DNA from 2 places in the Exiguobacterium sp. NPDC077395 genome. Region 2 is predicted to be linked to the other one. Evidence: riboswitches for the same ligand, from Rfam matches in the RefSeq annotation. Region 2 holds a riboswitch; the other holds the start of a gene.
The links. A riboswitch is a leader RNA that binds a small molecule or an ion and turns the genes downstream of it on or off. The one in region 2 is predicted to bind S-adenosylmethionine.
Positions count from the first base shown of each region.

Region 1: linked by a shared signal. The riboswitch ahead of msrA (peptide-methionine (S)-S-oxide reductase MsrA) and the one ahead of ACQKD4_RS00845 (2,3-diketo-5-methylthiopentyl-1-phosphate enolase) in region 2 are both predicted to bind S-adenosylmethionine.

Region 1 covers NZ_JBNNHU010000001.1:1,174,736-1,182,044, reverse strand. The annotation lists gene rlmN (23S rRNA (adenine(2503)-C(2))-methyltransferase RlmN) at 1-977, opposite strand, end outside; gene ACQKD4_RS06060 (amidase family protein) at 1,043-2,449, opposite strand; gene ACQKD4_RS06055 (hypothetical protein) at 2,563-2,724, shown strand; SAM riboswitch class I at 2,769-2,868, shown strand; gene msrA (peptide-methionine (S)-S-oxide reductase MsrA) at 2,937-3,461, shown strand; gene ACQKD4_RS06045 (DM13 domain-containing protein) at 3,562-4,083, shown strand; gene ACQKD4_RS06040 (hypothetical protein) at 4,229-4,486, shown strand; gene tnpB (IS200/IS605 family element RNA-guided endonuclease TnpB) at 4,604-5,692, opposite strand; gene ACQKD4_RS06030 (DUF6678 family protein) at 5,820-6,236, shown strand; gene ACQKD4_RS06025 (SRPBCC family protein) at 7,000-7,309, opposite strand, start outside.
Region 2 covers NZ_JBNNHU010000001.1:143,465-150,773, forward strand. The annotation lists gene ACQKD4_RS00820 (PadR family transcriptional regulator) at 1-389, shown strand, start outside; gene ACQKD4_RS00825 (DUF4188 domain-containing protein) at 361-843, shown strand; gene ACQKD4_RS00830 (cupin domain-containing protein) at 862-1,395, opposite strand; gene ACQKD4_RS00835 (methylthioribulose 1-phosphate dehydratase) at 1,409-2,026, opposite strand; gene ACQKD4_RS00840 (2-hydroxy-3-keto-5-methylthiopentenyl-1-phosphate phosphatase) at 2,023-2,673, opposite strand; gene ACQKD4_RS00845 (2,3-diketo-5-methylthiopentyl-1-phosphate enolase) at 2,670-3,824, opposite strand; SAM riboswitch class I at 3,895-3,996, opposite strand; SAM riboswitch class I at 4,202-4,304, shown strand; gene mtnK (S-methyl-5-thioribose kinase) at 4,387-5,538, shown strand; gene mtnA (S-methyl-5-thioribose-1-phosphate isomerase) at 5,535-6,569, shown strand; gene ACQKD4_RS00860 (sugar ABC transporter substrate-binding protein) at 6,562-7,309, shown strand, end outside.

The sequences.
Region 1 (7,309 bases), 1.0 Mb from region 2:
CCCGTATTGACGCCACGCTTTTTCAAGATATCATAAAACGCCATGATATCTTCCGGTGTGCTTCGCTCATATTGGATATGTTCATTGACCGGATTGTATGGAATCAAGTTGATGTAAGACTTGTCTTTAATGTCTTCAATCAAGTCCGCGAGTTCTTCCGCGTGTTCTGGTAAATCGTTTACTTTCGAGAGCAAGATATACTCGAATGTGATTCGTTTATTCGTCTTCTCGACGTAATAGCGAATCGACGGCATGAGTTTATCAAGCGGGAACGCCCGGTTGATTTTCATGATGCGTGTACGAAGCTCATCGTTCGGCGCGTGAAGAGATAGCGCCAAATTGATGCGTAAGTCGAGGTCCGCAAACTTATAGATCTTGTCCGCAAGACCACTCGTCGACACGTTGATTTTACGTGGGGCGATTGCAAGACCACGCTCATCTTTGACGACGCGCAAGAAGTCGACCAAGTTATCGAAGTTATCAAACGGTTCACCGATTCCCATAACGACGATATGACTGACACGGTCCCCTTCTCCTTCTTCATCGAGGAAATGTTGGACAGTCATGATCTGCTCGACAACCTCACCAGCTGTCAAATCACGTGTCTTTTTCAACAAGCCGCTCGCACAGAAGCTGCAGCCGATGTTACAACCGACCTGTGTCGTCACACAGACCGAGCGACCATATTTATGACGCATGAGCACCGTCTCGATATAGTGACCATCATGCAATTTAAGTAAGAATTTGACCGTTCCATCGCCCGCTTCTTGTTTGACGAACAGTTCTTGTGTCGAGATGACGTATTTCTCAGTTAAGTAATCGCGTACTTCGTCACGGACGTTCAACGCGTCCATCGATTTGACCCGGTCGATGTAGAGCGAGTCCCAGACTTGACGTGCGTGGAAGGCACCATATCCTGCTTCCGTGCACTCGTTTGTGAGCTGATCGAACGTCAACCCGTATATAGATGATTTCATTCTAACCTGTCCTTTCTCTAATCCGCATACGTACCATTGTAGCGGACGTCAGAGACGGGTGCAACTTAGGAATAATCTGGAGGCGTCGGTCGTGTGATGAACTGTTCGAACGCATAAGCGACACGAATCAAATCTCGTTCTGCAAAGCTCGTTCCCGTGAACGATAGACCGAACGGGGCCCCACTCTCTTTTCGTTTATAAGGGACCGTGATTGTCGGGTGTCCTGCTTTCGCAGCCATGTCATAGTTCATGTCATGTGGCAGGACGATCGCGTCCAGTTTTTGCCCTTTTAATAGCTCATCCATTCCGTCCACTTTTGCGAAATGAACATCATCAATCCGACGGTCGAGATAACTAGCTTCGACGAGACGCCCTGAACGTGCATCTGACTGTTCAAAGATGGTCTGCCCGTGCGGAATCGATTCGGGGTGGTCCGCGTTCCATTCAATCAAGTCTGAAAGCGTCTTAAATGACACAGTTGTGTTCGCAAGATACGCCTCAATCCCAAGCTTGAATTCATCAAACAAAATATCTGCCTGTTCTAATGCATCGTGTTTCGGTAACGAGATCTCGACGAGTTCAACCTCGGCTTGACGCAACAATCGAAGTGCCTGTTCATACAACCCGACTTCTTCGTCTGAAATAGTTGGCTTGATAAATCCGACACGCATCCCGACCGCTTGACGGACATCGAGACATGTCACATAAGGCGGTCCGACTGGAGTTTCCCATGTCGCAGGATCAGCCGAATCTTCACCACACATTGTCTGCAAGGCAACGACCGCATCACGAAGGGTACGCGCCATCGGTCCAGCCGTATCCTGAGAACGTGAGATCGGAATGATGCCTGAACGACTGATCAAGCCGACGGTCGGCTTGATTCCGACGATACTATTATGCACACTCGGGTGTACAATCGAGCCGCTCGTCTCAGATCCAACGGCAAGGAGTGTCAAGTTTGCCGCAACCGCCGAAGCCGATCCAGAACTCGATCCCCCGACATCTAATTGGTCGCCATAAGGGTTCTTCGTTTGTCCGCCAACAGCACTCCAACCATTCGGCATATCTTCCGTTAAAAAGTTCGCCCACTCGGACAGATTCGCTTTTCCGAGAATGATGGCCCCGTCATCCCGCAATCGTTTCACGAGCTCGGCATCTCGACCTGCAAAATGATGTCGCATGGCGGCGGCACCTGCTGTCGTACGCATCAGACCGGCTGTCTCGATATTGTCCTTAATTAAGACGGGGATGCCGAGGAGCGGTTTGCGTACTCCTTTTTTATAGGCCCGGTCTGCCGCCTCTGCCTCGAACAGGGCGTCCGGATTTACCTGTATCACGGCATGAAGTCGCTCATTAAATGCAGCAATCCTTCTAAGATAATACGCTGTTATGTCTCGTGCCGTGAATTGTCCTTCTTTATACCCACGATGTGCACGTTCAATCGTCAGTTCATGTAATTGGATTTCTTCCATCCTACATTCCTCCTTTATCTCTCCCACTTTATTCGTGCTCTATGCCTGATTTCCTTTTCGTATCGCCAAGTCGATGTGTTCTTGTTACACTTAAGAAAAAACAGGAGGTTCCTATGACACGCTCCTACATATTCGTTCTACTCGCTGTGTTCGGTCTATTTTTCTTGCAGTTATACGGAGAAAATGTGCCGTATGGTCCGTTCATTTCGATTGGGTTGATTGGATTTATCATCGTCTTGACGATTTTTCAGTTGAAGCGAAAACCGAATCATTGACGAAAGTATTTTGAGGGTGGTATGATGCTCTCACCAACTACATATCGATATCAAGAGTGAACGAGAGATCTGGCTCCATGACTTCACAGCAACCTGCCATTGGCAAGGTGCTACGACCAGCAAGGGAAACCTTGGACGATATGACGAGAGCGCTCATGTCATCCGACGTGAGCGCTTTTTTTGTTGAAATACGATTTGGAGGGAACGACAAGATGGAAAAAGCAACATTTGCAGGTGGCTGTTTTTGGTGCATGGTAACACCTTTTGAAGAACTACCAGGGATTGAAGGAATCGTATCCGGCTATATGGGCGGACAGATCGACAATCCGACGTATGAAGAAGTCAAAACTGGAACGACTGGTCATTTAGAAGTCGTTCAAATCACATATGATCCATCTCTGTTTTCATATGAGCGTCTCCTCGAGCTATATTGGATTCAGACCGACCCGACCGATGAAGGTGGTCAATTCCAAGACCGCGGGCCACAGTATGCCCCAGCCATCTTCTATCACACGGAGGAACAACGAATCGCGGCTGAGGCGAGTCGAAACGTATTAGCGGCAAGTGGTCGCTTCACGGCACCTATTGTCACAAAAATCACTCCGGCGACGACATTCTTCGAAGCGGAAGAGTATCACCAGGATTACCATAAAAAGAATCCGAAACACTATAAAGAAGACCGGGCCATCTCAGGACGGGACACGTTCATCGAAGAGAACTGGACCGAAACCGTATAACGGTCATCAGACGCGAATTTTAACATTCGCGTCTTTTATAAGCCCAATAATCGGGAAAAGGCTATTAATGGTTCATACATCCGAAAAGGAGGACTTATACATGAAAACAAGTACGAAACTTATCATCGGTGTGATCGGCGTAGCCGTGATCGCCGTCGCCTGGTGGCTCATCTCACCGCTTTTCTTGACAGAGACCGTCGATGAAGGATTACCACCGACAGCTGTTGAGACGCCTGCTTCAGAAGAAGAAACAGAGGAAGAGACAACTGAGACACCGGAAGCACAACCGAGTCAAACCGAAGTAGCGGGTGTGTTCATGGACGGGGAGAAAAATTATGAAACGACGGGCACGATTCGCTCCGTCGAGGCAGAAGACGGGACGTACCTCCGATTTGAGGAGTTTGAGACGACAAACGGACCTGACTTATTTGTCTATTTGACGAAGCCAGGACAAGAGACAACCGAAGGCGTCAGTCTAGGATCGTTAAAAGGAAACATCGGGAATCAAAATTATTTAGTCCCTGCGGATGTGAATCTAGAAGAGTACAACACAGTCGTCATCTGGTGCCGTGCGTTCAGCGCGACGTTCGGGACTGGAGAACTGGCTGTAACAAGTGAATGAATTGACTGAAGGGTGGCTGAACAAATTGGCCACCCTCTTTTCAATTGAATTTGCCTAAAAAATAAAGACCAATCATCCAACATTAATTGAGAATATGCTATCATATATGTAAATAAGTGTAATTAAATTGAGGAGGTACACGATTATGGAGCAGACATTCTCACAACCATACAAACACTACTTTTGGAAACGTTTCTTTCTTTTCTTCATTCCATTGATGATGGTCGGTATATTATCCGAACCGATGATTATTCAAAATCCATTTGAAAAGCTCGAAGACTATGGAGAATTTGTGTTATTCTTGGCAATTTATATCCTTGTACTCGGTGGATGGGCGGCGTTTATAACGTCGATGATGTGGCGTATTAGACAACGCAAGTTGAAAAAAGAGGAGAATGAGTGAACTACTCGCCACTTATTTGCTTTGCAAATTGAAGTGGGAGCTTCTTGGGAAGACCGTGCTCTTATTAGCCACGGTTGTTTACCAAGCTCGTTGGGCAGTCCCTGCCCTGAAGGATTGTCAGTCGGCCAACATCAATAGGTTGATGCTCGCGTTGATGTCACGGTCATGATGCGCGCCACAGACACATGTCCATTCACGCACGTCCATCGCCTTCTTCTCGCCCTTTACTCCGCAAGTGGAGCAGATTTGAGTGGATGCGTACCAAGGGTCTGCCTTGATGAGCGTCCGTCCGTAGAAGTTTGATTTGTATTCGAGTTGACGGACGAACTCGTACCAACTGACATCGCCAACCGATTTGGCTAAGCGTCGGTTCTTCATTATGTTGCTCGATTTCAATGTCTCCACGACGATGACTTGGTTCTCGTCAACGATCCGTCTTGACAGTTTGTGAAGGAAGTCCTTGCGTTGGTTGGCAATCTTTTCGTGTTTCTTGGCCAAAAGTAATTTTGCCTTTTCACGATTCTTGCTTCCGATCTTCTTTCGCGACAGCGCCCGTTGCGCCTTCTTGACCTTCGCTTCGGATTGTTGAAGGAAACGTGGGTTTTCGATTTTCTCCGATACCATCGCGTCGTTCGTCATGACGGCGAAGTGTTCCAGACCGAGATCGATCCCGACCTTGTGCTCGGCTGGGATCCATGGTTCATCGTCCTGTTTGACGAGGATGGAGACGAAGAACTTGCCCGTCTTGGTCATCGAGACCGTCGCCGACCGGATGACGCCCTCGAACGGGCGATGTTGGGTGAACCGCACGAACCCGACCTTCGGCAGACGGACTTTTCCCGACTCGATGCGGATCGTGCCATGCTGGTTGTTCGTCGTGTAGGAGGCACGCGACCGTCGTCTCGATTTGAAGTTCGGGAAGCCGCCCGTCCCGGCGAAGAACTTCGCGAACGCGGTGTCCAGGTTCAGCTTCGCATTCGCGAGCGCGAGACTGTCCGCCTCGGCGAGGAACGGGAACAGGGGCTTGTAGGAGGCGGGTGTCGCCGGTTTCCGTCTCGTTCCGCTCCCCGTTTTCGCCTCCTCGCGGATGGCGATGCGGTCCTCGAGCAGCTTGTTGTAGATGAACCGGGCGCAGCCGATCGTCTTGATGAGGAACTCGGCCTGTGCAGGCGTCGGGTGGAGCCTGTATGTGTAACCTTTCAGCATGTCCGTCCCTTCTCCCTCCAGCAGATCGTGATGTGTCTTCCTCATCCGTTACCCGCGGAGGGGGAGGGAGAATCTGACGGAATCACGAACTTTTGTTCGTCATATCTGTCACAGGAGGAGAAGACTATTGGACCGGGCGATTCATCTCCCGCCTACGCTGGGCTACGCCCCGAGACGCTTAGAGGAGGGAGAATTCTCGCCTGATTTAGTTAAAATGACCTCTTATTACTCCCATCCAGTGATGAATAATACAAAGTGGGAAGAAATTAGAGAAGCAATGTGCAATACTCCTACTCACTTCCAATGGCGGACAAAAGATATTGAAACCGGCTATATTTCAATGTGGGATGTTGAGTGGTATTATCATTTCAGACTTGGGGACTACAAATACATTGAATGGTTAGAAATCAAGGCAGATACCGAGGAACTCCGAAAAGACCTTTTAGATATCCTTGAAAAAGTTCATGTTCCTGGAAAGATTCTTGAAGATGCTATTCGAGTTTATGGATATGCTGATACCGGATCTTATGTTGACTATATCTAGTAGAACTCACTATGATCAATTTACACTTTTCGCTCTTAATTTCAATTAGGGCGTAAGCAGACGGCCCAAATCCTTGTATTTGACTTTTCTCTTGCGTTCCGTGCCTCCCGTCGGAAAGGTAAGAAATATATTTCTTATCGGCGACACACGCATCCACTCGGAGTGTTCCATCACTCCCGAGAACGAGAACACCGTCCGGACGAACCGATCCAATCCTTCGAACGTATAGTCATCAAGTAGTCATTCGTTCATCACGTCTAAAATTCTTCCCATTCTCTACAGAACGACTTCTCTCAAAAAGTCCATTCAGTCCACCTACGGAAGTTTATCGCCAAAATCATCGGCGGAAGTGCAAAAAAGGGGTCTAGCCACCAAAAATTGATGACCGAACCCCTCTTTTTTTTAAATCTCCCCAATAGTATATGAGTCCTTTCGAATTTCCCTATCGATTTGAAGAAGGTACAGCGAGTCAACTTGAGCGCACATTCAACAGGAAAATGTTCGAGCTGAGCGACTTCTAACGCATCGAGAAAAGAATGAACGAAATAATTTAGTTGACGAAACTCTACTAACAAATTCGGACAAGCCCATTTTGCACGTATATGAGCGCCCACCACAACGGACCATGTGCACAGATTTATTTACTCCAACTTGATGAAAGACGCTTAAACACCACTCAAAATCATCGCATCGCTCAGTATTCTCCAAAACCTTGTTCATATCATTGAAAAGGGAGCTGCTGTTCAAAGCATCTGTTTATCTTTTATACACTCTTACCATTTGCATATCGAGTGAAATTATCGAGAATTGCCTGCCAGCCTTGTCGTTGCAATTCAACCGGATTCATCGATTCTGTATCAAATACCTCGATCACTTTCGTCTGATTCCCTTCTGAAGCAAATGAAATTCTAACTCTCCGTTCATCGTCAAGACGATACTGAATGAGCTCATTTACTTTAACTTCTTCATACACTCCTTCAAAATCAAAGCCCATGCTCTGATCTTTTGCTTCCATCCGACTACGAAACTTCCCACCGATCCGTAAATCGTTTTCCGCTTCGGTCGTATGCCAA
Region 2 (7,309 bases):
TGGAAGACAACGACCGAAAGGCATACGAGCTGACGTCAACCGGTCATGACGAGTTAAGACAATGGATTGCAGAAGAGCCGGATACGTTACCAGTTCAACGGAATGAGCTCTTGCTAAAGTTATTCTTCGCTCGACATGAGACGATGGAGCAAACAATCAGCAAAATTACACATCATGAACGACTGCTACGGGAACGACTGAAGACGTATAAAGCCATCGAGACGATGATTCAAGCGAGCGACTCGCATTCACCTGACGCTGTTTATTGGCTGTTGACACTCGATTATGGAAAACGCCAAACGAATGCATTGATGGAATGGTGTGAAGCAGCTGTGATAACCCTCAAAGGAGGAGGAAATGATGGCACGCAAAATGGCCGTCCCGAATGAAGAAGTAGTGGTGTTTGTCATTGGCTTACGAGTGAATCGTTTGCGATCGATTCGAAAATGGTGGCCGGTCTTCAATGCCATGCCGGCCATGCTGAAAGAACTGTATACACAAAAGGAACTTGGCTTTCTGTCACATGATCTGACGATTGGCTGGCGCTCGGTCACGTTGATTCAATATTGGCGGTCAACAGATGAATTACTCGACTATGCCCACGGGAACACGCATCTGGAGGCGTGGAAAGCATTCAATCAAAAGGCAAGGGCGACGGATGTCGTTGGTATTTTCCACGAAACGTACGCAGTGAGTAATTATGAGACGATGTATGTCAATCTACCGGATCGTGGTCTCGGTAAAGCGCTTGGTACTGTGGATGTAGGCAAAGGAAGAAATTCGGCAAAAGAGCGATTGGATGAACGGTCTTTACACGAGCAAAAGCAACGGACAGATGCATGACGCACCTGCCCGTTTTTATTATGCATTCACATTTTCTTTGTCGTAGATCGGCACCCAGCCCTCGGTCGTCACGAAAATACGAACGGCGACGACTTGGCGGTCTTCTTGCAACGTGAAGTAATGACGCGTGTTGACCGGCACCGAGATGAGGTCACCCGGGTTGAGCTCGATATTGAAGTATCCACGCTCTGCATCGTCGATGGCAAAAATGCCGTGACCACTGACGATGAAACGAACCTCGTCGTCCGTATGGTGATGTTCTTTTTGGAAGTTGACGAGCAGTTCGTCTAAGTTCGGCGTCGCATCGGATAAAGAGATGACATCAGCCGTTTGATAACCACGTCGCGTCGATACGTCTTGAATCTCGTCTTGGAACGTCGATAAAATGACGGCTTTGTCTTCGTCTGTTAGTTGATAGTTTTCTTGAAGGGAAGCAGGTAATTTCGCGATGTCCCATGCTTCGTAAAGGATGCCTCGTGATTCTAAAAAGTCACGTACCTCTTGTTGATCACTGACACGTTCTTCGGTTTGTTGAAAATAAATCGTTGCCATGTTGAATTCCTCCTTATGAATGGACGCCTAAGGCGCGTAATTTTAATGAGTAGCTAAATAAAAATTCATATGCTTCTAGATAACGTTTTGCTGCAGCGGGTGTTTCGCCCCAAACGGTGATCCCGTGATTCCGGATGAGGACGGCACCGGCATCGCTTGTGACATGTGGGGCAAATGCACGGGCGAGTGTCGGGATATCCGCATGGTTCTCGATAATGGGGATTCGGACGCTTGCCGTTTCCTCCCAATAGCCGAGTGCCTTGATGATTTCTTGACCCGTGAACGTGACATGTCCGTTCGCCGCGTAAAGCTCTGAGATGACGTTGTTGTCGACCGTGTGCACGTGAAGGGAACAGGTTGCGTTCGTCTTGTTAAAGATTTCGACGTGTAGCAACGTCTCCGCGGACGGTTTGCCTGACTGCTCTCCAATCAATTGACCGGTCGCATCGACGAGGACGAAGTCTTCATCCGTACGCTTCCGTTTATCACGACCGCTTGCTGTCACGAGGAACGTCAACGGGTCGTCCGATACGCGGATTGCCAAGTTGCCGCTCGTCCCGGGAAACCAGTCCCGTGCGGCAAGCTCGTCTTTAATGTCAGCAAGTTCGACCCATCGTTCTTGTACGGTCATACATTCACTCCTTTCATGTGAGCTGAAATGTCATAGAATGTCTCGAACGGAACATAGTAGATTCCTTCCGCCTCGCATAGTGAAATCAGTTGACCCCGCGCATACACGACGTCGGCACGTTTGACGATTTCAAAATCGGTGACAGAGTCCCCGATGACGATCAACGTGTCGGTAGGTGAGACAATCTGTCGGGCAATCGTCGGCTTGCAACATCCGCAGTCGTTCAAACAATGAACATCGCATGAATGAGGCCATGTGACGCGCGCCGTCTCTCCTGAAAAATCAACGTGATTGCAGTAGATGTGTTCAGGTGCGACATGACCTCCTAGAATCGGATGGACGAAAAAGTCCATGCCCCCACTGACGACATCGAATCGAAAGCCGTACGACTGGGTCTCTTGCAAAAACTCGACAAACCCCGCTCGAAGCGTGATGGTCGACTGAAGAAACTCACGATACCGCTCTTGCTGGTTACTCGGGAGCAGGCTGAACATCTGACCGACGCCTTCTCGAATGGAGAGCGTTTGGTTCAAAACACCATCTTTGAGTTCGATCCATTCAGGTGGGGCGAAGCGTCGCATCAACGCGATGATGTTATCTTCTTCCGTGATGGTCCCGTCGAAATCACAGATGACGTGCGTACTCATCGCGCACCCCACGTATTCAGCGCAGTCGATAACGCATCGGTCTCGCTCGTTTTACCGATTGCCTGATCGATTGCTTGGCGGAACGCCCTCGCACCGGCAGCCGCACCGTCTGGATGCCCATGAATCCCACCGCCGGCATTGATCACGACATCCGTTCCGAAGTCACGAATCAAATCCGGGACGAGTCCTGGGTGAATCCCGGCAGAGGGGACCGTCAGAATCGGTTTCGTCCAATGGGATTCCGTCGCGTACGTTTGAATCTGTTGTGTTTCGTCTTTCGGAGTCGACAGTGAACCATATGGCGACGGGAAGAGCGTCAAGTCTGCCCCGGCGAGTCGAATCAGTTTCCCGAAAAGGAGGGAATGACGAATCAATCCGGTCAACGCTCCCGCAAAAGCAGGATGTGCCAAAATCGGGACGTGAATCTCAGGGTCTTTGGCGAGCTCTCGTAACGCGTCGAGCCCGTACGTATACACATTGAACAACAGTGCGGTCGCGCCTGCTTCGATCAAACGTTTTGCCTGATCGCGTAAGGTGAAAACGGGTCCGCTCAACGTGACGGCGTATAGAACGGAACGACCCGTCAGGTCTTGATGTTCTTGAATGATCGATGCCCCGACCCGTGCCCGTTCGATCGATGGGGTGAGCGGATTGTCATATAAAATCTCATCGTCTTTCACGAGATCGATACCACCTGTAAACTGGTCACGGAGCTGTGTCGCCAAAAAATCAAGGTCACGCCCGATGACACCTTTGAAGATGCTCATGGCGAGCGGTCGGTCGTGTACTTGAAGGATGTCGCGGACCCCTTCAACACCGAATGCGGCACCCGGAAAGTCCGATGCGAGCTCATTCGGGAGCGATAGGTCGACAAGTTGGACGTTTGGGTCGAGCGACAGTTTTCCGAATGTCGTCGTCAGAATGGACGAGAAGTCCGGCGTCACATTATGTAGCGGGTAACGAATCGAGAAACGACTCGTCGTTTCCTGTTGGGAGGTATCGATGACCGCGCCTCGGAACGCCTGTAGTTGATGCTGTTCGAGATGGTTCAATTCGGTCCATGTTCCGACGGTCAGCTCATGTGCGATTTTCTCAGCCACGCGTTCGACGTGATCGGTATGTTTGATTTCATAAGTTGCGATGATTCCCATAAGTTCCTCCTTTCAGGTCAAACAAAAAATGACCTCATGCCAAGGCAAGAGGTCATTCGAAAACAATGAACTCTTATCTCTCAGCGATAGCTGCAAGAATTAGCACCGTGCCATTTCTGGTCGGTTGCTGCGACATCATCGGGCTTGTCCCTCCGTCTGCTCTTGATAAGAATAGTTGTGAAGTTGTGAAATTTAATTGAATTTTTACATAGAATCGCTCACTCGTCAATTCCTTTTTTTGAGAAAAAAAGTTTGAAAATAATGTTTCTATATATGCGTGTCAAAAATAGGGAGTCGACCGAAAATAGAGGATTGACAACTAGCGTGCCTAGTCCGTAATATTCGTCTCAACACGTCAAATACAACTACATCATTTACTCTTATCGCGAGTTGGCAGAGGGAATTGGCCCTAAGACGCCGCAGCAACCGACCATTTGGCACGGTGCTACATCCACCAGACATATGTCTGAAAGATGAGAGGAACAACCAATTTGGGTGTGCCTCTTTCTCGCGGAGAAAGGGGCTTTTTTAATGCATAGATTCAAGAAAGGGGAAAATTATCATGGCTTATGAGGCGTTTACAGAACAAAGTGTCGTCGAACACGTTCGACAGTTGGGGTTACTAGAAGAGGGGATTGCAGAATGTGAGGAAATTGGAGATGGAAATTTAAATCTCGTCTTTCGCATTCGTCAAGGAGAAACGTCATTGATTGTGAAACAGGCGTTGCCGTACGCAAAAGTTGTTGGAGAGAGTTGGCCGCTCACGCTTGACCGTTCGTGGATTGAACAACTGGCCCTCCGTGAGTTTTCAAAAGTCGTACCACAATTCGTACCGGATGTACTCGGTAGTGACCGTGAACTCGCCTATACGATTTTGGAAGATTTGTCAGCTTTTGAAATCGTCCGGTCAGGCTTCCTAAAAGGAGAGAGCTATCCGAATTTGGCGCGTCACGTCGGTACATTCCTCGGGGAAACGTTGTTTGCGACATCTGACTATGCGAAAGGACCGCTCGCCAAGAAACAAATCGAAAAAGAGTATTACAATCCAGAGCTATGTGATATTACGGAAAAGCTGATCTTCACCGACCCGTATCGCGATGCAGAATCGAATCAAATCGAAATGGCTCTTCGTCCGGACGTGGAGCAACTTTGGTCAGATCTCGCCTTGAAAATTGAAGTGACGAAATTGAAGGTTGGGTTCGTGACCAAACATGAAGCGTTGCTACATGGGGATTTACATACAGGAAGCATTTTTGCGACGCGTCAGGAAACGAAAATCATCGATCCTGAGTTTGCCTTTTACGGTCCATTCGGTTTTGACATCGGTCAAATCATCGCCCATTTGGTGTTCTCGACGTATGCACATCCGTTGAAGCGGTTCGAACGCTTCACAGAAGTGCTCACTCTGTGGGAGACGTTCGAAAAAACGTTCCGTACACGCTTCACACAGGCGGTCGAGCCGTTCAACACAGTAGGATTCGTGGACGAACTGTTGCCATCGATTTTGAGTGATGCGATCGGCTACGCAGGCTGCGAATTGATTCGTCGGACGGTCGGTCTAGCGGGTGTCGCTGACTTAGAAACGTTGCCAGACGACCTTCGGATCGAACGGAAACGTCACGCCTTGGAGCTCGGCACGTGTCTCATCAAACAGCGCCATCAGATTCAATCGATTGACCAGCTAATTCCAGTCCTATCGGAGGTGCGTGTATGAGTGTGCAAAGTATTCATTTCGATGCCGACACCGAGGTGTTGACGATTTTAGATCAGACACAGTTGCCGCAAGAAGAGCGCTATGTCGAAGTGTTAACGCTCGAACAGGCAGAACAGGCGATCAAGGCCCTTCAAGTTCGGGGAGCACCGGCCATCGCTTACTTTGGGGCGTTCGTCCTCGCGAAAGAGGCATCACGTCTCCAGGACAATTTATATTTTCACCGCCAATTGGACCAGGTCGGCCAACGGTTGATTGCGACAAGACCAACAGCGGTCAACTTACAACATGTCATCGAATCACTCCTTCGACTAAATGTGGGGGAAGACTTTGAGCAGATCGCAAAAGCCATCAAAGCGCGTGCGATTGAAATCTATGAACAAGACGTGGCGACGTATCGCACGATTGGTGAGCATGCGTTGACCGTGTTACCTGCTGGAGGGAACGTGTTGACGATTTGTAACGCCGGTGCCATTGCGACGTCACGGTACGGCACCGCGCTTGCTCCGTTTTATGTCGGAAAAGAACGAGGCATCCCGTTTCGTGTATTCGCGTCGGAAACTCGTCCACTGCTTCAAGGGGCACGGTTGACCGTATGGGAACTCGACCGGGCAGACATCGACGTCACATTGATCACGGATAACATGGCGGCGTGGACAATTCAGACGAAACAAATCGATGCCATCATCGTCGGGGCGGACCGCATCACCCGTACCGGTCATACGGCCAACAAAATCGGGACGCTCCAGCTCGCAATTTTGGCGAAGCATTATGGCATCCCGTTTTATGTGGCAGCCCCGCATTCGACGTTTGATTTGGAAGCAGACGACACGATTCAAATCGAAGAACGGGACGCGCATGAAGTGACCCATATCGGGGGACACTCGACGGCACTCGTCGGCATCACCGTCTTCAATCCGGCGTTTGATGTGACCCCACCAGAACTCATCACCGGTCTGATCACAGAGACAGGTGTGCTCGAACCGACCGAGTCGGTCATTGTACAACACGTAGGAGGAAACGCATATGTCTAAAAAAATCATCTTCTTCCTGTTGACCGTCATTCTGGCGCTTGCCGGATGCACGAACGAACAGGCGCAACCGAAAACGACCGCGACAACAAATAAAGTGGAGACAAAAACAGTCAGCGTCTCAAATGAGACGCTTCCGAAAGACCTAGAGGTCGCACTCGTCATGCAAATGTCGATTGGGACATTTTCTTCGCAATATATCGAAGGGGTGACCGAGCAAGTCGAAGCGTTCGGAGGCAACGTGAAAGTGTATAACGCCGATAATGATTTGTCGAAGATGGCGAGTTACGTTGATACGGCAACGACGCAAGGCGTCGATGTGATCTTGATTGACCACGGACGTGCTGATGCCTTGAAAGAGCCTGTTCAACGGGCGCTCGATAAGGGCATCAAAGTCGTCGCATTCGACAACGATTTAACGAATGAAGGGGTGACGGTCATCGATCAAGATGATTATTCCCTCGCTTGGCGCTCACTCAAAGCACTTGCTGAAGATTTGGACGGGGAAGGAAACATCGTCACGATCTGGGTCGGCGGATTCACGCCGATGGAACGTCGTCATACGATTTATGATGCGTTCTTGAAACGTTACCCGGGCATCCAAGAAGTCGCGAAATTTGGTTCGGCGACGAACAATACGGCGCTCGATACGCAAAGTCAGATGGAGGCAATTTTGAAGAAGTATCCGGAAGGCGAAATCGATGCGGTGTTTGCGATGTGGGATGAGTTCGCCAAAGGGGCGA